3 regions of the Ideonella flava genome follow, and region 2 is predicted to be linked to each of the others. Evidence: predicted binding sites of a transcription regulator. Region 2 holds the regulator's gene; each other region holds the start of a gene.
The links. The regulator FNR, encoded in region 2, switches genes on or off when oxygen is low (the NO sensors DNR and NnrR bind a similar motif). The targets are predictions, from matches to a motif close to TTGATNNNNATCAA.
Positions count from the first base shown of each region.

Region 1: ACS5PM_RS12325 (hemerythrin domain-containing protein) is a predicted target of FNR. The motif match lies at 3,417-3,430, and genes of this name have one in related genera.
Region 3: ACS5PM_RS00730 (DUF2189 domain-containing protein) is a predicted target of FNR. The motif match lies at 1,007-1,020, and genes of this name have one in related genera.

Region 1 covers NZ_JBPZHD010000005.1:169,165-176,133, forward strand. Annotated here, with positions in the region: gene ACS5PM_RS12310 (ammonium transporter) at 93-1,400, shown strand; gene ACS5PM_RS12315 (hypothetical protein) at 1,441-1,734, shown strand; gene aceA (isocitrate lyase) at 1,859-3,157, opposite strand; gene ACS5PM_RS12325 (hemerythrin domain-containing protein) at 3,487-4,005, shown strand; gene ACS5PM_RS12330 (LacI family DNA-binding transcriptional regulator) at 4,068-5,117, shown strand; gene ACS5PM_RS12335 (Lrp/AsnC family transcriptional regulator) at 5,119-5,610, opposite strand; gene aptA (omega-aminotransferase AptA) at 5,727-6,969, shown strand, end outside.
Region 2 covers NZ_JBPZHD010000015.1:75,019-81,987, forward strand. Annotated here, with positions in the region: gene ACS5PM_RS28195 (sulfite exporter TauE/SafE family protein) at 1-263, opposite strand, end outside; gene hemN (oxygen-independent coproporphyrinogen III oxidase) at 265-1,704, opposite strand; gene fnr (fumarate/nitrate reduction transcriptional regulator Fnr) at 1,804-2,562, shown strand; gene ACS5PM_RS28210 (hypothetical protein) at 2,906-3,154, opposite strand; gene ACS5PM_RS28215 (nitrogen fixation protein FixH) at 3,168-3,422, opposite strand; gene ccoG (cytochrome c oxidase accessory protein CcoG) at 3,455-4,891, opposite strand; gene ccoP (cytochrome-c oxidase, cbb3-type subunit III) at 5,018-5,935, opposite strand; gene ACS5PM_RS28230 (cbb3-type cytochrome oxidase subunit 3) at 5,932-6,132, opposite strand; gene ccoO (cytochrome-c oxidase, cbb3-type subunit II) at 6,146-6,766, opposite strand; gene ccoN (cytochrome-c oxidase, cbb3-type subunit I) at 6,788-6,969, opposite strand, start outside.
Region 3 covers NZ_JBPZHD010000001.1:153,124-160,092, reverse strand. Annotated here, with positions in the region: gene ACS5PM_RS00735 (2OG-Fe(II) oxygenase) at 1-180, shown strand, start outside; gene ACS5PM_RS00730 (DUF2189 domain-containing protein) at 182-949, opposite strand; gene ACS5PM_RS00725 (sulfurtransferase) at 1,061-1,810, shown strand; gene ACS5PM_RS00720 (alpha/beta fold hydrolase) at 1,807-2,760, shown strand; gene ACS5PM_RS00715 (substrate-binding periplasmic protein) at 2,974-3,783, shown strand; gene ACS5PM_RS00710 (DUF599 domain-containing protein) at 3,773-4,477, opposite strand; gene ACS5PM_RS00705 (pirin family protein) at 4,512-5,222, opposite strand; gene ACS5PM_RS00700 (LysR family transcriptional regulator) at 5,312-6,307, shown strand; gene gluQRS (tRNA glutamyl-Q(34) synthetase GluQRS) at 6,313-6,969, shown strand, end outside.

The DNA of each region.
Region 1 (6,969 bases), on a different contig from region 2:
CTGATCAGCGCACCGGCGGGACCGGCCTGGAACTTGCTAAGCCATGGCACAAAGCAAGTTGGGCTCAAGCAATGAAAAGAGGGGTCGTGGGGATGCGCATGCGCGCATGCGGGGCGGTGGCGTGCCTGCTGCCGGGTAGTTCTTCCTGGGCTCAGCTGCCCTCGGGCTCCGCTGTGGTGCCCATGGCGCAGCTCAGTGCTGGCGACACGGCCTGGATGATCAGTGCAACCACGCTGGTGCTGCTGATGACCATCCCCGGGCTGGCGCTGTTCTACGCCGGCATGGTGCGCAAGAAGAACATCCTCGGCACCCTGGCCCAGGTGATGGCCGTCACCGCGCTGGTCAGCCTGCTGTGGTTCGCCGCTGGCTACAGCCTGGCCTTCATGCCGGGCAGCCCCTGGCTCGGTGGTACCGACAGCCTGGGGCTGGCCACAGTGCGGCTGTTCAAGGCGCAGGGTCTGGTATCGGTGCACCCGCTCGCGCCAACGGTGCCCGAATCTGTGTTTGCGATGTTCCAGCTCAGCTTCGCCGTCATCACGCCGGCGCTGATCGTGGGCTCCTTTGCCGAGCGCATGCGCTTTGCCGCCCTGCTCTTGTTCATCGGCGGCTGGTCGTTGCTCGTGTATGCGCCGGTGGCGCACTGGGTGTGGGCCGCCGATGGCTGGCTGGCGACCCGGGGCGTGCTGGACTTCGCCGGCGGCACCGTCGTGCACATCAACGCGGGCGCAGCCGGCTTGGTGGCCGCCTTCATGCTGGGCCCGCGCCAGGGTTACGGCAAGGTGGCGTTGATGCCGGCGAACCTGGGTTACACGATGATGGGCAGCGCCTTGCTGTGGGTCGGCTGGATGGGTTTCAACGGCGGCTCGGCGGCAGCGGCGGATGGCCGGGCCGGCATGGCGATGCTGGTGACCCAGCTCGCTGCCGCGGCAGCCGCCCTGTCTTGGATGGCCGCTGAATGGCTGGTGCGCCGCACGCCCACCTTGCTGGGGCTGTGCAGCGGCGCCGTCGGCGGGTTGGTGGCGATCACGCCGGCCTCGGGTTTCGTCGGCCCGATGGCGGCGGTGGGCATCGGCGTGGCCAGCGGGCTGGGCTGCTACTGGGGTGCCACCGGACTGAAGCGCCTGATCGGCGCCGACGACTCCCTCGACGTGTTCGGCGTGCACGGCGTCGGCGGCCTGATCGGTGCGCTGATGACCGGCTGGCTCGCCGACCCGCTCATCGGCGGCGTGCGCGGCTCTCTCGAGGCACAGCTCATGGCCGCCGGCGCGACCTTGCTCTACAGCGCCGCGGCAACCGCGCTGCTGCTCTGGCTGATCGGCCGCCTGGTCGGCCTGCGCATCGATGACAAGCAAGAGCAGACCGGGCTGGACCTGAGCCAGCACGGCGAGCGGGTCGAGTGAGCAGGCCAGGTTTTCCGCGTTCAAGTCCAAGGAGTGAACCATGCTGGATAGCGAGAAGTTGGCCATCGCAGCGCACCTTCATGTGGTCATGCGCCGAGCGATGGGCCGCGTAACGGATGTCGAGTGGTTGATCCGCAGCCCCGAGTACGCGCGCGAGATCATTCGCGTGGCGTTGGCCGAGCAGGATCGGCCCGAATTGCACGATTGGGCGAATCGCTTGCAACGCGCGCTGTTCGGCGCCCCTCCATCCAGCGTGGCCCTGCCCGGCAGCACCGTGCCCAGCGCAGCGCCCAAGCCGCCGCCGGCGGCGAAATACATCGGCCGCTTGCGCTGAGCCCGGCACCCGGCGGGGTCGCAGTCGAATAGCCCCGGCGAGAGGCCCGGACAAACAAAAAAAGCCCGGCGGATGCCGGGCTTGTCCCTCACACGCTCCCTCGCGGAGCATGGCTGCTGTCCTGTCAGCCGTGCTTCTGGTCGAAGAATTGCTCGTCTTCCGTGGAGCCCTTCAGCGCCGCCGTGGAAGATTCCTTCTCGATCGTGGTCGTGACCGCGTCGAAGTAACCCGTGCCCACTTCACGCTGGTGCTTCACCGCGGTGAAGCCACGCTCGGCGGCAGCGAACTCGCGCTCCTGCAGTTCCACGAAGGCGCTCATGTTGTTGCGGGCGTAGCCGTAGGCCAGGTCGAACATCGAGTAGTTCAGGGCATGGAAGCCGGCCAGCGTGATGAACTGGAACTTGTAGCCCATGGCGCCGAGCTCGCGCTGGAACTTGGCGATGGTCGCGTCGTCGAGGTTCTTCTTCCAGTTGAAGCTGGGCGAGCAGTTGTAGGCCAGCAGCTTGCCCGGGAACTTGGCGTGGATGGCTTCGGCGAAGGCCTTGGCGTAGGCCAGGTCCGGCTTGCCGGTCTCGCACCACACCAGGTCGACGTAAGGCGCATAAGCCAGGCCGCGCGACACCGCCTGCTCCAGGCCCGGCTTGGTGCGATAGAAGCCCTCGACGGTGCGCTCGCCGGTGCAGAAGGGCTGGTCGGTCTCGTCCACGTCGCTGGTCACCAGGTCGGCGGCTTCAGCGTCGGTACGGGCCACGAGGATGGTCGGCACGCCCATCACGTCGGCCGCCAGGCGAGCGGCCACCAGCTTGCTCACCGCTTCCCGCGTGGGCACCAGCACCTTGCCGCCCATGTGGCCGCACTTCTTGACCGCCGCCAATTGATCCTCGAAGTGCACGCCTGCGGCACCCGCCTCGATCATGGCCTTCATCAGCTCGAAGGCGTTCAGAACGCCACCGAAACCGGCTTCCGCATCGGCCACGATGGGCGCGAAGAAATCGATGTCGTCCTTGCCTTCGCTCCACTGGATCTGGTCGGCGCGCTGGAAGGTGTTGTTGATCTTCTTGACGACCTTGGGCACCGAGTCCACCGAGTACAGCGATTGGTCGGGGTACATCTCGCCGTTGGAGTTGGCGTCACCGGCCACCTGCCAGCCCGAGAGGTAGATCGCCTTCAGGCCGGCCTTGACCTGCTGCATCGCCTGATTGCCGGTCAGGGCACCCAGCGCATTGACGAACGGCTCGGTGTTGATCGAGTTCCACAGCTTCTCGGCGCCGCGCTTGGCGATGGTGTGCTCGATCTGCAGCGAACCGCGAAGGCGGACGACGTCGGCGGCGGTGTAGCCACGCTTGATGCCTTTCCAGCGCGGGTTCTCGGCCCAGTCCTTTTCGAGGGCGGCGATTTGTTGTTCGCGGGTCAGTCGGGTCATGTCGATCTCCTTCAGAGGCAGGAAAAGTTGGAACTTGCTGGGCTCAAGCGTACGACGACGGCAGCGCCGATGGAAGACTTATGTCTTATATAAGACACAAATTTTGCACCAGCAAAATCAATGACTTGCGTCATAAGTTTCGCAATGCGGATTCCTGGGTTTCATGATGAAAAACAGTGCTGCAATGCAGCATGCACCGATTTCACAATGCGAATTGAAAATTCCGGGATGCAAAAAGCATCGACCCGAAGGTCCCAGGTTGACGGGCCTCAATCCGGCCGTGCCGGGCACCCCGAAGAATGCGCCGAAGCCATCCAAGGAGGTTCGTCATGCAACTCGTTCCCGTCGCCGCTCGCCCCGCCAGGGCGCCAACTCCGCCCCTGCCGTTGCCCGAGGTGCTGTCAGCGACGCACCGCGATCTGCTGCTGGCTCTGGACCAGCTGACCCGCCTGTTGCGTGACATCGCTGAACAGGGTGCAACGCCCGAGTTGCGAGCGATCGCGCATTCGCTCACCCGCTTCCTTGACGAAACCGGCCGGGCCCATCACGCAGAGGAAGAGCGCGCCGTCTTCCCGGCCCTGCTGGCCAGCTCAGATGCCGATCTGGTCCAACACGTGCGCCGCCTGCAACAGGACCATGGCTGGCTCGAGCAGGACTGGCTGGAACTGGGTCCGCAACTCGATGCCGTAGCCTATGGCATAGGCGGTGTCGACATCCCGGCCCTGGCCGCTGCCGCGGAGGTCTACTGCACGCTCTACCGCGAGCACATCGCGCTGGAAGAGAGCGTGGTGTATCCCGAAGCGCGCCGGCTGGGTTTCCTGTCGGAGGGCGGCCACCGACGGGCGTGACATCCACCCGGCCTGCCGCTTTCCCTCATCCCGCATCACCCCCGCGAACATAAACTGCCGCGATGAGTTCCCCACCCGCCACGCGGCGTAGTCCGCGTGCCGCCGCCGCCAGCCAGACTGGCGTCGTCACCCTGCAGCAGGTGGCCGAGCGGGCGGGCGTGTCGCCCAGCACCGTATCGCGCATCCTGAACGGCACCGCCGTCGTCAGCCCCGACAAGCACAAAGCCGTGTCCGATGCGATCGCCCAGCTCGGCTTCGTGCCCAACCCCGTCGCACGCGGCCTCGCGGGCGGACGCACGTTGAGCGTGGGGGTGGTCACCCAGGCGATCGACTCGCCCTTCTACGGAGGTGCCCTGCGGGGGATCGAGGACACGCTCCAGCCCGCCGGCTATATGCCCCTGTTCGCCAGCGGGCAGTGGGACGCGATGGCCGAGAAGCAATGCGTCGACGTGCTGCGCTCGCGCCGGGTCGACGGACTCATCGTCCTGACCGGCCGGATGAGCGACAGCGCCCTGGAAGCGGTCGCCGCCAGTCTGCCCGTGGTGATCACCGGGCGCCGCCTCGTCGCTCCGGATTTGTTCTCGCTCGACTTCGACGACGAAGCCGGTGCGCGCATGGCGGCCGAACACCTGCTGCAGCTGGGCCACAGGCGCATCGTCTTCATTCGGGGCGATCCGTTGCACCCCGACGCCCAGGCTCGCGAGCGCGGCTTCCGGGCTGCCCTTTCGGCCGCCGGGGTTCCGGTCGATGAGGCCCTCGTGCTGGACGGAAACTACCTGGAGGAGTCGGGCCTGCACAGTGTCGAGCGGCTGCTCGAGACCGGCCCGGGCTTCACGGCCATCTTCGCCTCCAACGACCAGATGGGCGTGGGCGCCGCACTCGCCCTGTACCGGCGGGGGCTGCGCATTCCGCAGGACGTGTCGCTGATCGGATTCGATGACCTGCCCAGCTCGGCCTACACCGTGCCGCCGTTGACGAGCGTGCGCCAGCCCATCTATGACCTCGGCAGGCTCGCGGCCGCCGCCATGCTGGAACTGCTGGCCGGCCGCTCGCCCACCGTACTCCTGCCGCCGCCTCGGCTGGTGGTGCGCGAGTCGACTGCGGCGATCTGAATCAGTTGTCGCCGCCCACCGGCAAGGCGGTCGTCTTCTTCACCGTTCGCAACACCAACATCGAGTTCGATCGCTCCACCCCCGGCAGGCGCATCAGCACCTCGGTGTGGAAGCGCTCCAGGTCTTCGGCGTCCCGGTACGAGAACCGGATGAGGTAGTCATTGGAGCCGGCGACGTAGTAGCAATCCAGCACCTGCGGCTCGTCGCGCACCGCCTGCTCGAAGGCATGCAGCAGGCCATTGCTCATGTTCTCGAGGTTGATGATCGTGAAGCTGGTGCCGTGCTGCCCGATCGCCTTCGGGTTGAGCAGCGCGACGTATTGCGCGATGACCCCTTCGTCTTCGAGTTGCTTGACCCGCCTCAGGCAGGCCGACGGCGACAGGTGCACTCTTTGGGCGAGTTCCACGTTCGACAGCTTCCCGTCGGCCTGGAGCTCTTGCAGGATGAGGCGGTCGATCGCATCCAATTGCGGTGTTTTGGCTGTCTCTCGCATAACGTTTCAATTTGCCCCGGGTCGATTCGCATTTTATTGCGCCGCCGAGGGTTCACCCCCGTGGATCGCGCAAGCACATTGCGCGCCCGTTTACATAGACTCACAGCCCTATGACCATGACGCAAGACGCTTCGCTCGACGCCTACTGGATGCCCTTCACGGCCAACCGCCAGTTCAAGAAGGCGCCTCGCCTGTTCACCCGGGCCTCGGGCATGCATTACTGGACCGACGACGGTCGGCAGGTGCTCGATGGCGTCGCCGGCCTGTGGTGCGTGAATGCCGGGCACGCACGCCCGAAGATCGTGCAGGCCATCGCCAGCCAGGCGGCCGAGCTCGACTACGCCCCGCCCTTCCAGATGGGCCACCCCAAGGCCTTCGAACTCGCGGCCCGGGTGGCCGAGCTGGCGCCGGCGGGCATGAACAAGGTGTTCTTCACCAACTCGGGCTCCGAGTCGGTCGACACGGCGCTCAAGATCGCGCTCGCCTACCACCGCGTGCGCGGCGAGGGGCAACGCACCCGCCTGATCGGCCGCGAGCGGGGCTATCACGGGGTCAACTTCGGCGGCATCTCGGTGGGCGGCATGGTGGCCAACCGCAAGATGTTCGGCGCGATGCTGGCCGGCGTTGATCACATCCGCCACACCCACGATCCGGCCCGCAATGCCTTCAGCGTGGGCCAGCCCGCGCATGGTGCCGAGTTGGCCGACGACCTGGAGCGCCTGGTCGCCCTGCACGATGCCTCGACCATCGCCGCGGTCATCGTCGAGCCGGTGGCCGGTTCCACCGGGGTGCTGCTGCCTCCGGTGGGCTACCTGCAGCGCCTGCGCGAGATCTGCGACAAGCACGGCATCCTGCTGATCTTCGACGAGGTCATCACCGGCTTCGGCCGCACCGGCGCCCCCTTCGCGGCCCAGACCTTCGGCGTCACGCCCGACCTCATCACCTGCGCCAAGGGCTTGACCAACGGTTGCGTGCCGGCAGGCGCCGTGATCGTCAAGGAGGCCATCCACCAGACCTTCATGCAGGGTCCGGAACACCTGATCGAGTTCTTCCACGGCTACACCTACTCCGCGCATCCGCTGGCTTGCGCAGCCGGGCTCGCTTCGCTGGACACCTACCGCGAAGAGGGTCTGCTCACCCGTGCTGCCGAACTGCAGGGTTACTTTGCCGAAGCCCTGCACTCGCTCAGGGGATTGCCGAACGTCATCGACATCCGCAACATCGGCCTGGTCGGCGGCATAGAGCTGGCGCCGCGCGCGGACGCGCCAGCCCAGCGGGCCTTCGACGTCTTCCTCGATTGCTTCCAGGCCGGCGTGCTCATCCGCACCACCGGCGACACCATCGCCCTGTCGCCGCCGC
Region 2 (6,969 bases):
CCCACGTGAAGCAGCGTCCAGACGGGCCGCAGGGCGGGACTCCAGCTGCTCCATTGCGCCAGCGCCCCCACGCTGGCGGAAGCCACCGCGCCAGCAGTCGCATAGGCCAGGAGCCGGCCCAGATGGAAGGCAGACCAGGCATCGCGCGGCGCCCCCGCGCAACCCCTCATGGCCGCCGCGGCAGGTGCACCGCACATGGCCACGCAGTGCACCGAGCCCGCCAGGCCCAGCAGCAACGCAGTGAACAGCAGCGCGAGGTTCACGTCAGATGATGCGAGAGAAGCGTTCCCGAACCTTATCGGCCCGCAGGTGCTTGTCGAACGCCATGGCGATCGCGCGCACGAAGAACCAGCCGGAGGGAGTCACCTGAACCGCGCCCGGCTCCAGCGTGACGAGACCCTGGGCCTCGAAGGGCTCGAGCTCGGCCAGCTCGGTGCGGAAGTACTCCTTCACGTCCACCAGGTAGGCCAGCTCGACGGATTCGAACTCCAGCCGCCCCTGGCACATCAGGGCCATGATGACCGCGCGACGCAGCAGGTCGTCGCGAGTCAGGGCCAGGCCTCGAACGACCGGGAACTGCCCTTGCGCGATCGCGTCGTAGTACTCCGGCAGCGTCTTGGCGTTCTGGCTGTAGGTGGCGCCCATCCGGCCGATGGCCGAAACGCCCAGCCCGATCAGGTCGCAATCGGGCTGGGTGCTGTAGCCCTGGAAGTTGCGGTGCAGGCGCCCCTGTCGCTTCGCGGCCGCCAGCGAATCGCCGTGCAGGGCGAAGTGATCCATGCCGATGTAGGCATAGCCATGGCCCATGAAGCTGGCGATGGCGCCCGAGAGCATCGCCACCCGGTCCTGGGGCGGCGGCAGATCGGCGGCATCGATGCGCCGCTGCGGCTTGAAGCGCTGAGGCAGGTGCGCGTAGGCATACAGCGCGATGCGGTCCGGCCGCAATTCGCCCACCTGGGCGGTGGTGCGCGCGAACGAGGCCGGCGTCTGCTTCGGCAGGCCGTAGATGAGGTCGACGTTGATGGACTCGAAGCCCAGCGAGCGGGCGTCGCGCATGAGGTCTCGCACCATCTCGAAGGACTGCACGCGGTGGACCGCCTTCTGCACCTCGGGATCGAAATCCTGCACGCCGAAGCTCAGGCGGTTGAAGCCCATCGTCCGCAGGGCACCGAGGCGCTCGGCGCTCACGGTCCGCGGATCCACTTCGATCGACACCTCGGCACCCGGGGCAATGCGGAAGGCCTGGCCCAGCACCTGCATCAGGTCGGCGAGTTCGGCATCCGTGAGGAAGGTGGGCGAGCCACCGCCGAAATGCAGCTGGGACACGGCTTGCGGCGCGCCGAGGGCTGCCGCGTGCATGGCGATTTCCGCCTTCAGGGCCCGCAGGTACTCCGCGGCGCGATCGTGGTGCCGGGTGATGACCTTGTTGCAGGCGCAGTAGTAGCAGACCGATTCGCAGAACGGAATGTGCACGTACACGGACAGCGGCGTCTTGCCGCCGACCCGAGCTCCCTCGGCCCGCTGGCGCAAGGCTCCCTGGTATTCCGCCGGCCCGAAGGCTTCGACGAAGCGGTCGGCCGTGGGATAGGACGTGTAGCGCGGCCCCGGTACGTCGAAACGGCGCAGCAGGTCCACCGGCAGGAACTGCGATGCGCTCGCGGCCTCGGGGGGAGCGGTGGATGCTTCGGCAGGCTGGATGGTCATGGAGCGATGGTGCCTCGCCACCCCGCGGGTCGACCTTGACATGCCTCAAGCCGGAGGCCGCCTGTCGGGCCAAGAATGGACAAGCTCTTGAGGAGGATCATGTCGCCTACGCCCTCGACCCCGACGCCCGTCACGACACGCGTCAAGCCCCAGGCCTTCAAGGTCGCCTGTTCCAGCTGCAACCTGCGTGAGCTGTGCCTGCCGGTCGGGCTGAGCCATGACGATCTCGAACGCATGGACACCCTGGTGGCCACGCGGCGCAGCGTCCCGAGAGGCGACACGCTGTTCCGTTGCGGCGACGAGTTCCAGTCGTTGTACGCCGTGCGCACCGGCTTCTTCAAGACCTGCGTGTCGTCGGAGGACGGTCGCGACCAGGTCACCGGCTTCCAGATGGCCGGCGAACTGCTCGGCCTCGACGGCATCAGCAGCGATCGCCATTCCTGCGATGCCGTGGCGCTGGAGGATTCGCAGGTCTGCGTGATCCCCTTCGGCCAACTCGAGGAACTGTCCCGCGAGTTCACGGATCTGCAGCGCCAGTTCAACAAGATCATGAGCCGCGAGATCGTCCGCGACCACGGCGTGATGCTGCTGCTCGGCAGCATGCGCGCGGAGGAGCGGCTGGCGGCCTTCCTCCTCAACCTGACCCAGCGCCTGCAGGCCCGTGGCTTCTCGCCCTCGGCGCTGATCCTGCGGATGACGCGGGAGGAGATCGGCAGCTACCTCGGGCTCAAGCTCGAGACTGTGAGCCGCACCTTCTCCAAGTTCCAGGACGACGGTCTGCTCGAAGTCAGGCAGCGTCAGATCCAGATCCTGAACCAGGCCGGCCTCTCAAAGCTTGTCAACGGTGCGGCCTGTTAGGGCCCCCACGGCCCCTGCCGGGGGCTGCCCCCCAAAGGGGCTCGCGCAGCGGACCGGCAGAGCCGTGGATTGTTGACCCCCGCGCCCCCTGCCGGGGGCTACCCCCCAAGGGGGCTCGTGCAGCGGACCGGCAGAGCCGTGGATTGTTGACCCCCACGCCCCCTGCCGGGGGCTGCCCCCCAAGGGGGCTCGCGCAGCGGACCGGCAGAGCCGTGGATTGTTGACCCCCACGCCCCCTGCCGGGGGCTGCCCCCCAAGGGGGCTCGCGCAGCGGACCGGCAGAGCCGGATCCGCGCACGCCCTGGTAGGGGAGCGGCGCTGCGCGCGCTCCGTCAAATGCGTGTCAGCGGGTGTCGGGGTGGACGAGGAATTGGGTGATCGAGGACGCGAGGGAGATCACCATCCAGAACATCAGGAAGGTCACCGAGTAGACGGTCGTCGGCTGCCACTCGATGGGAGCGGCGCCGAACCACTGCAGGTGCTCCGGATCGACCACGGCAAAGACCAATGTCTCCAGTACGCCCGCCATGAGAAAGGCCGGCCACAGGATGCACAGGGTGCGGGTCGGGCGGTCGGTCGGTGGCGAGGTCATGGCGCAGCGCTGCTCAGGGCTTGGGCGTGGCCGCGTGGTTGCGGGCCTGCAGCGCCGGGGTCATCGACTCGGGCGTCGACGAACGCTCGCTGATGCCGCCCCGCTCTTCGGGGCCGAGGACCGGATCCGCGCCACGGGCCGCTATGAAGGCTGTGGCGAGGCTGGCGATGACGACGGCCAGCGGCCCGCCGATCACCAGCCAGACCATCGGATAGCGCCACCAGGCGACCGGTTCGCCGTGGTGTTGAAGTGGAGGAGAAGTCGACATATGAAACCTCGGTGAACGAACCCCGTGCAGCGTCAGCGCGGCACGATGAAGGTGGATTTCTCGTTGACCAGAACCGCCGCGCCGTCATCGGCGAGCCGCTCGACATGGAATTCGATAGGATGCGCGCCCGCCCCGGCTTGCAGAGCGGATTCGGGCGGCACCTGCACCTGCAGCGTCACCCAACGCGCTTCCGCGGGCTGGATGGCCAGGCCGGGGTCGCTCGCCAGCGCGATGCCCTGCATTCCAGTGACGCTCAAGTGGTAGCGCTGAGGCTGCTCGGTGGCGTTCATGATCTGCAGCCGGTAGACGTTCTCGATCCGGCCTTCGTCGGCGAGCCGGGCCAGGGAGGAACGGTCGCGCACCACATCCACCCGGAACGGCTTGCGCACCGCCAGGCTGGCCACGAACGCCCCGCAGATCAGGAACAGGATCGTGGTGTAGACGAGCACCCGCGGCCGGGCCACGCGACGCAGGATGTCGCGCCATCCGAGGTGTTCCGACAGGCTGTTCTGCGTCGCGTAGCGGATCAGGCCGCGCGGATACGACATCCTGTCCATGATGCCGTCGCACACGTCTATGCAGGCGGCGCACCCTATGCATTCGTACTGCAGGCCCTTGCGGATGTCGATGCCCGTCGGGCAGACCTGGACGCACAGCGTGCAGTCGATGCAGGAGCCCAAGCCGAGTTGCTTCGGGTCGGCCTTCTTCGAGCGCGAGCCGCGCGGCTCGCCGCGCTCGGTGTCGTAGCTGATGATCAGCGTGTCGTGGTCGAACATCGCGCTCTGGAAGCGCGCGTATGGGCACATGTACTTGCAGACCTGCTCGCGCATGTAGCCCGCGTTGCCGTACGTCGCGAAGCCGTAGAACAGCACCCAGAACCATTCCCAGGGACCGAAGGCCAGCGCCGCGGCCTCGGCGGCCAGCGTACGGATGGGGGTGAAGTAGCCGACGAAGGTGAAGCCGGTCCACAAGCCGATGGCGATCCAGGCGCCCTGCTTCGCCGTCTTGCGCCAGATCCGCTCGAAGGTCCAGGGCCCCTGGTCGAGCTTCATGCGCTGGGCGCGATCGCCTTCGAGCTTTTGCTCGACCCACATGAAGATCTCGGTATAGACCGTCTGCGGACATGCGTAGCCGCACCACAGCCGCCCCGCCACCGCAGTGAACAGGAACAGCGAGTAGGCCGAGATGACGAGCAGGCCCGTCAGGTAGATGAAGTCCTGCGGGTACAGGACGAGGCCGAAGATGTAGAACCGACGCGAGGCCAGGTCCAGAAGCACCGCCTGCCTATCGTTCCAGGTCAGCCAGGGCAGCCCGTAGAAGAGCAACTGGGTCGCCCATACGAGCGCCCAGCGCCAAGTGGCGAAGGTGCCCGTGACGGCACGGGCGTAGATCTTGCGCTGCTTCTGATACAGCGAGACGACCGCGACCGTGCTGTCGTTGTCGACGGCCGAGGTCCCAAGCTCGCTCACCAGGGCCCCTTGCCCGACGAGTACGTCGGCCGATCCCGCAGGGGGATGCGGGCCAGCTCGGGAGCGGCCCGGCGCTCGGCCCGCCAGCAGGGGGCAGCCACGGGATGCCTCATCGCCCCTGCGTCCTTACTTCGCCGCCAACTGCTGCGTCGAGTGCGACAGGCTCCACACGTAGGCCGTCAGCACCTTGACCTGCTCGGGCGTGAAGCGCGGTCCTTGCGGCGGCATGACGTTGGTCCTGCCGGTGTTGATCATCGAGGTGATCGCGGCCTCGCCCCAGCCATGCAGCCAGACCTTGTCGGTCAGGTTCGGCGCCCCGAGCGCCTGGTTGCCCTTGCCATCCGGACCGTGGCAGGCGGCGCATGCGGCGAACTTGGGCTTGCCCAGTTGAGCGGCCACGTCGTTGTGCGCGCTGCCCGAAAGGCTCAGCACGTAGTTGGCGACGTTCTTCACGTCATCCGCCGTGCCCACCGCCGCGGCCATCGGCGGCATCATGCCGGTGCGGCCTTCCACGATGGTCTTGTGGATGTACTCCTCGCCGGTACCGCCCAGCCAGTCGCCGTCGGTGAGGTTGGGAAAGGACTTGCCGCCCCGCGCATCGGCACCGTGGCATTGGGCGCAGTTGTTGGCGAACAGGCGCTCGCCGATGGCCATGGCTTGCGGGTTCTTGGCCAGCTGTTCGGCCCCCTGGCCGGCAAAGGCCGCGTACACCGGCGCCATCGTGGCGCGCGCCTTGTCCTGCTCGCTCTGCCACTGGCCGGTGCTGGACCAGCCGAAGGCGCCGGGCGAACTGCCCAGGCCGGGATACAGCAGCAGGTAGGCCACCGAGAACACGACCGTCAGCACGAACAGGCCCATCCACCAGCGCGGCAGCGGGTTGTTCATCTCGCGCAGGTCCTCGTCCCAGACGTGGCCTGTGGTGTTGTCCGTGGCCATCACCTTGCGGCGGCTGGCGATCATCAGCAGGATCAGGCAGAAGACCAGCCCTGCCATGGTGACGGCGCCGACGTACACGGACCAGCCGGCGTTGAAGAAGTCGCTCATTGCTTGTTGCTCCGTTGTGCATCGAGGGGGGCTGCGCCAGCCGGCTCTTCGCCGGGCTCTTCGGAGAACGGCAGATTCGCCGCCTCGTCGAAGGCCGATTGGCGGCGCCGGTTCAGCGTCCAGGCCATCAGGCCCAGGAACAGTCCCAGCGACAGCACCGTGATGAAGCTGCGCCAGGTGTTGACGTCGAAGTCCATGGCGGTTCGCTCCTCACTTGCGGGCGGTGCCGAGCACCTGGAGGTAGGCGATCACCGCCTCCAGCTCGGTCTTGCCCTTGACCTCGTCGCCCGCCTTGCCGATCTCTTCGTCGGTGTAGGGCACGCCGACGATCCGCAGCGCCTTCATCTTGGGCGCCAGCTCGGCCGGATCCAGTGCTGCAGCCGCCAGCCACGGGTAGGCGGGCATGTTCGACTCCGGCACCACGTCGCGCGGGTTGTTCAGGTGGACCTTGTGCCACTCGTCGCTGTAGCGGCCGCCGACGCGGTGCAGGTCCGGCCCGGTGCGCTTGGATCCCCACTGGAACGGGTGGTCGTAGACGAACTCGCCGGCCACCGAGTACGGGCCATAGCGCAGCGTCTCTGCACGGAAGGGACGCACCATCTGCGAGTGGCAGTTGTAGCAACCCTCGCGCAGGTAGACGTCGCGGCCCGCGAGCTGCAGCGGCGTGTAGGGCTTGAGGCCCTCGACCGGCTGCGTGGTGGATCGCTGGAAGAACAGCGGCACGATCTCGACCAGCCCGCCGAAGGCGATGGCGGCCAGGATCAGGACGATCATGAGGAAGTTGCTGGTCTCGATCTTCTCGTGACCACCAACGGCGTGGGCTTGTGCCATGTGTGTTTCTCCTTGTCGGCCTCAGGCGGTGGCCATGCCGCCGGGGATGGCTGCCGGCTGTGCCTTGCCGCTGCGAATCGTCATCACCGTGTTCCAGCCCATGATCAGCATGCCGCTGAGGTACAGCAGGCCGCCGAGCACGCGGATCACGTAGAAGGGATAGGTCGCCTTGACGCTCTCGACGAAGCTGTAGACCAGCGTGC
Region 3 (6,969 bases), on a different contig from region 2:
GGCGGCGCCACCACCTTCCCCGATGTCGGCCTGGAGGTCGCGCCGATCAAGGGCAACGCGGTGTTCTTCAGCTACAACGCTCCCCACGCCAGCACCAAGACGCTGCACGGCGGCGCCCCGGTGCTGGAGGGCGAGAAGTGGGTCGCCACCAAGTGGCTGCGCGAGGGCGAGTTCGTCTGAACTAGCTTTCTTCCACGGCTGCGCGGTAGGCATGCCAGCTGGCATGCCCGGCCACCGGGCCGACGACCAGCAGGCCGGCGAATCCCGGCAGCATCGCCAGCACCACCAGCACGGTCAGCAGCGCTCCCCAGAACAGCATCACGCCGGGCTGGCCGAGGGCGAGGCGCAGGCTGGTGAGTCCTGCGGTGATGGCGTCGGTGGGCCGGTCCAGGATCATGGGGATCGAGACCACGCTGACGGCGAAGATCAGGCCGGCGAACACCCCGCCCACGGCCAGGTAGGCGACGATGAAGCCGATGTTCTCCGGGTCCAGCAGGGCGAGCAGCGAGCCGCGGAAGTCCGGCATGCCGTCGAAGCTGAGCGCGAACACCACCAGCGAGGCACGGCCCCAGAGCATCTCCAGCACCAGCAGCACGAAGCCGAAGATCGCCAGCGTCCCGGTTCGCGTCTGCCAGGCGTGCAGCGAGGCCGCGAGGCTCGGCTGCTCGCCCCGCTCCAGCGCCCGGCTGGCGTGGTACAGCCCGAGGCACAGGAAGGGCCCCATCAGCAGGAAGCCGGCCGACAAGGCCAGCGTGTAGGCCGGCGCACGCTCGAACACCGCCAGCAGCGCCCATCCCATCGCCATGAAGCAGGCCCCGTAGAACAGGCCGACGCCGGGCGCGCGGCGGAAGTCCCGCCAGCCGAGCGCGAGCCAGCGCAGCGGATCGGCGAAGGACAGCGTGCGCAGCGGTGGGGTGAGGGTGCCCGCGGGCGTGGTGTCTACATCCATCCGGGCAGGTTAGGCAGCCGATCGGCACCCGTCCATCGGGCCGGTCCCGGGCCGGGCTTGAGCCAGATCAAGGCGCGGCGGGCGGCCTGGGCGGGCTCCTAGAATTCGCCCATGCCTGCCAGCGTGCTGAACGTCTCCGCCTACCGCTTCGTCCCGCTCGACGACCTCGAGGCCCGGCGCCGGCGCCTGTACGAGCACGCCGCCGCCGTCGGCCTCAAGGGCACGGTGCTGTTGGCCGAGGAGGGCATCAACCTGTTCCTGGCCGGCCAGCCGGAAGCTCTGCGCGGCTGGCTGGCTGCCTTGCGCGAGGACACGCCGTTTGCCGGCCTGGATGCCAAGGAAAGCTGGAGCGAAGGCTTGCCGTTCAAGCGGCTGAAGGTGAAGGTCAAGCGCGAGATCATCCGCATGAACATGCCGGCGGTGCGCCCGTCAGCCGCTCGTGCACCGGCCGTCGCCCCGAAGACCCTGGCGCGCTGGCTGCAAGCCGGCCGCGACGACGAGGGGAGGCCGGTGGTGATGCTCGACACCCGCAACGGTTTCGAGGTCGACGCCGGCGCCTTCCAAGGCGCGCTCGACTGGCGGCTCGATCGCTTCTCGGATTTCCCGGCGGCGCTGGCCGAGCGCCGCGCCGAGCTGGCCGGCAAGACGGTCGTCAGCTACTGCACCGGTGGCATCCGCTGCGAGAAGGCGGCGCTGGTCATGCAGGACCTCGGCGTGGAGCGCGCCTATCAGCTCGAAGGCGGGATCCTGCGCTACTTCGAACAGACCGATGGCGCGCCGCATTGGCGTGGCCGCTGCTTCGTCTTCGACGAGCGTCAGGAGCTCGACCCCGCGCTGCAGCCCGCGGTGGCGAGCGCATGAAGTTGCTGCTCTGGCGCGCCTTCGGCATCCTGCTGATGCTGACGGCGCTGGCCGTGCCGGTGGCTCGCGCGCCGGACAGGCCGGTCGAGACGCTGGTGGCGCGCTGGGCGCCACCGCCGTCGGACTTCATCGAGATCAAGGGCCAGATGGTGCACCTGCGCGACGAGGGCCCGCGCGACGATCCGCAGCCCATCGTGCTGATCCATGGCACTTCCGCCAGCCTGCACACCTGGGAAGGCTGGGCCGCGGCGCTGCGGGGCCAGCGCCGGGTCATCAGCTTCGACCTGCCGGGCTTCGGGCTGACGGGGCCCTTCGGCGGCTCCTACCCGACCGATGACTACCACGGCGACACGCTGGCGCGCTTCGTCATCGACCTGCTGGACCAGCTGGGCCTGGCCCGGGTGGTGCTGGCCGGCAATTCGCTGGGTGGCGAGGTGGCCTGGCGGGTGGCTTCGCTGGCACCGGGCCGGGTCGCACGACTGGTGCTCGTGGATGCTTCAGGCTACGACGTCCAGCCGATCGAGTGGCCCGTTGCGTTCCGGCTGGCGCGGACCCCGGTCGTCAGTGCCTTGAGCGAGTGGTTCCTGCTGCGCGGGCTGGTCGACCAGAGCGTGCGCAGCGTCTACGGCGACCCGGCCAGGGTCACGCCGGCCCTCGTCGACCGCTACTTCGAGCTGACGCTGCGCGAGGGCAATCGCCACGCGCTGCGCGAGCGCATGCAGCAGCTGGACGCGGGGCAGGAGGTGGGCCGCCTGTCGCAGCTGAAGCTGCCGACGCTGATCCTCTGGGGCGGGCGGGACCGCCTCATCCCGCCTCCGGTGGCGGAGCGGTTCCGGCGCGACATCGCCGGCAGCCGCCTCGTCGTCTTCCCCGAGCTCGGCCACGTGCCACAGGAGGAGGACCCGCAGCGGACCGTGGAGTCGCTGAAGGAGTTCCTCGGCCTTCGCTGAGTCGGCCGTGCGCCGCCGCAGGGATCGATAGACGGAGCAGCGCCGGGACGGCTTCTAGCGTCTGCCCGCTTGCGAGCCTGCCCGGGGAAAGGCAGCATGCAGGTCATGCACCGGAGGGATCGCCGACCAAAGAGTGGGCGGAGGTGCTGGAGCAGCCGTGGGCGCGCCATTCCTGGCGCGCTGATCGCGGCAGCTCTGGCAGCGCTTGCGCCCATGCCTGCCGCAGCCCGCGGCCCTGCGCCAGCGCCTGCGCTGGTCTGCCCCGATCGCCCCATCACCGTGGCGTTCTACGAGTTCGGTGCGCTCTATCGCGCCGCCGGCGGCGAGCGGGGCGAGGGCTTCGACGGCACCGGCATCGATGTGGACCTGATGCGCGAGCTCAAGCGCCGCAGCGGCTGCCGTTTCGAAGGCACGACGATGACCCGGGCCCGCATCTGGTGGGAGCTCGAAGGCGGCCGGCTCGACATGACGACATCGGGCATCGCCACGCCGGAGCGCGAGAAGCTCTACGCCTTCGCGCCTTACATCCAGCTCAGGCACACCGTCTGGATGCTGGCCTCGCATCCGCCGGTGCCGGGCGGCCTCGCCGAGTTCATGGCCAACCCGAAGCTGCGCTGGGGCGCCGTCCGAGGCTATCGCCACACGCCGGACTACGACGCGGCGCTCGACGAGGCGAGGGCGCAGGGCCGGGTGGTGGAGGCCACCGAGGACGCGGCCCTGCTGCGCCTGCTGGCCGAGGGCAGCGTGGACGCGGTGATCGCCCACGCCGTGGTGATCCGGGGCTACGCGGCACAGCATCCGCGCAAGCCGCAACTGGTGGCGCTGGACTGGGCGCCGCGAGGCTCCGTCGTGCCCGAAGGGCTGGTGCTGTCGCGGGCCCGTTTCAGCGAGGCGGAGATCGCGGCGTGGCGGCGCCTGGTGGGGGAGGTGGTGCGCGACGGCACGATGGCGCGCATTGCACGCCGCCACGTGCCGGAGGACGAAGTGGCCGAGCTGATCCCGCGCGACGACCTCAGCCGATGAGGGCGGCGAGCACTTCGGAGCGGAACTCGCGCTGGTACAGCACGAAGACGACGAAGGCGGTGGCCGCCAGGCAGGCCCAGGGCGAGAAGAACCACGCGATCAGCGCAAAGGCCATGTAGTAGGCGCGCAGGCCGTCGTTGAAGGTCTCGGCGGCCAGGCCCATGATGCGGCCGGCTCTCTCCGCGAACGCGTCCCTTTCCTCGTCGGTCCACGGATGATCGTGGGTCGGCGCCGCGGCCACCAGCAGCACGCCGAAGCTGTACTGCCGCATGCTCCAGGTGAAGCGGAAGAAGGCGTAGACGAAGATCGCCGTCAGCACGGCGACCTTGACATCGAACACGAGCACGGAGGTGCGGGCGGCGAAAGGGATCTCGCGAACGAATTCCGTGGCCTTGTCGGTCGTCCCGAGCACCGCCAGCAGGCCGCCGATGATCAGGATGGTGGTGGAGGCGAAGAACGAAGGGCTGGTCGACAGGTTCTGCGCCACCATGCCATCGACGACGCGGTTCTCGCGCGTGGTCGTGCGCCACATCCACTGGCGGCGCACCCGGTTGGTGGCCGCCAGGATCGAGGGCCGGCGGCCGGCCAGCCGGCCGGCGAAGCGGGCATAGCCAACCCAGGCGGCGAACAGCATGACGACGGCCAGCCAGTCGATGGCAGGCAGCAGGCCGAGGGCGTCGAGGGTGAGACTCATCCAGGCAATGTAGCGCCCATGACGACGCTGTCGATCAGCTCGATCGCGCCAGATCGAACACCAGCACGTTGGCGCCGCGCCCTGCGCCCAGCGCCAGCCGCGTCTCGCCATCCAGCGTCACCCCGTCCCCTGCACGCAGCCGATGCTCGCCATTGAGCGTGACTTCGCCCTCGGCGACGTGCACGTAGGCCAGGCGCTTCGGATCGAGCGCGAGCTCGGCCGACTCGTCGCCGTCGAAGAGGCCGGCGCGGATAGAGGCATCGGCATGCAGCGTGACCGAGCCTTCGCGGCCGTCCGGGGCGGCGACCAGGCGCAGCCGGCCCTGCTTGTCGGCCGGCCCGAATTCCTTCTGCTCGTAGCCCGGCTGCAGGCCGGCGCGTGCCGGCAGCAGCCAGATCTGCAGGAAGTGGGTGGTCTGGCCCTGGGCATGGTTGAACTCGCTGTGGCGCACGCCCGTGCCGGCGGTCATGCGCTGCACTTCGCCCGGGCGGATGGCGGTGCCATTGCCCATGCTGTCGCGGTGCGCCAGCTCGCCTTCGAGCACGTAGCTCACGATCTCCATGTCGCGGTGCGCATGGGTTCCGAAGCCGGTGCCCGGGGCGATGCGGTCGTCGTTGATGACGCGCAGGTTGCCCACGCCCATGTGGGCGGGGTCGTAGTAGTCGGCGAAGGAGAAGGTGTGAAAGCTCTTGAGCCAGCCGTGGTCGGCGACGCCGCGGTCCTCGGCCTTGCGAACGGTGATCATGGGTCTTACCTCCTGTTGTCGATGGGTTCATCGTAGGCAGTCGCCTGACCGGCCGGGGCGGCGGGGCTTGAAGCGAGCTTTCAAATAACATGAAGCACGTGGATAGACGCAGCGCCCTGACCCCCGACGCCCTGGCGATGATGGACACGATCGCCCGGACCGGCAGCTTTGCCGCCGCCGCCCGCGCCCTGGGCAAGGTGCCCTCGGCGCTGACCTACAGCGTGAGGCAGCTCGAGGACGCGCTGGACGTGCTCCTGTTCGACCGCCGCTCACGCCAGGCCCAGCTCACCGCGGCGGGGGAGGAACTGCTGGCGGAAGGCCGGCGCCTGCTGGCCGAGATGGACGCGGTGGCGCAACGTGTGCGCCGCGTCTCCACCGGCTGGGAGACCGAGCTCACCATCGCCGTGGACGACGTGCTGTCGCGCCTGACCCTGCTGGAGCTCTGCGACGCCTTCTATGCCCTCAAGCCCGGTGGCGACGACCAGCCTGGCCCCGGCACCCGCCTGCGCCTGCGCACCGAGGTGCTGGCGGGCACCTGGGAGGCCCTGGTCACCGGTCAGGCCGACCTGGCGATCGGCGTGCCGGGCGACATGCCCGCGCCGCCCGGCATCGAGATGAAGATCCTGGGCGATCTGAACTTCGTTTTCGCGATGGCGCCCCACCATCCCCTCGCGGCGCTGCCGGAGCCTCTGACCGACGACGAGATCATCCGCCACCGCGCCATCGCCGTCGCCGACTCGGCCATGCGCATGCAGCCGCTCACCTTCAACCTGCTGCCGGGACAGGAGGTGCTGACGGTGTCCAGCATGCAGGACAAGATCGCGGCCCAGCTGCGTTGCCTGGGCTGCGGCTTCGTGCCCGAACCCCTGGTGCGCGAGCACGTTCGCCACGGCCACCTGGTGGTCAAGCAGGTGACCCGCACGCGCCACATGGCCCCCACCGCCTACGCCTGGCGCAGCGCGGCCGTTCCGCAGCCCAAGAAGGCGCCGCAGGGTCTCGCCCTGCAGTGGTGGCTGCAGCAGCTGGGCAGCCCCGCCACGCGGAGCGCGCTGCTGGAGCGCCACCTGCCGACTACCGCGGGATAGCCTTCGTGGCGGGCACCTACGTCGGCCGGTTCGCGCCGTCGCCCACCGGCCCGCTGCATGCCGGCTCGCTGGTGGCGGCCCTGGCGAGCTGGCTGGATGCGCGGGCGGTTGGCGGAAAGTGGCTGGTGCGCATCGAGGATGTCGATGGGCCGCGTTGCGTCCCCGGCGCGGACGAGCTGATCCTGCGGCAACTGGCGACCTGCGGGCTGGTGGCCGACGAGCCGCCGGGCTGGCAATCGAACCGCAGCGCGCTTTACCAGCAGGCGCTGGACCGGCTGCTGGCCGCCGGACTCGCCTACCCCTGTGCCTGCAGCCGCAAGGAGATCGATGCCGCGCTGGCCGCGCGCGGGCAGATCCACCAGCGGCACGGCGAGCGGGTTTATCCGGGCACGTGCCGCCATGGGCTGCAGGGCCGTCCCGCGCGGGCCTGGCGCCTGCGCACGGACGCGCCCGACGGCAGCGACCTGCTGATCGACTGGCTGGACCGACGGCTGGGCCCGCAACGGCAGGACCTGACGGGCGAGGTCGGCGACTTCGTCCTCAAGCGGGCCGATGGCCTGTGGGCTTACCAGCTCGCCGTGGTGGTCGATGACGCGGACCAGGGCATCACCCACGTCGTGCGCGGCGAAGACCTGGCGGACAACACGCCGCGGCAGATCCAC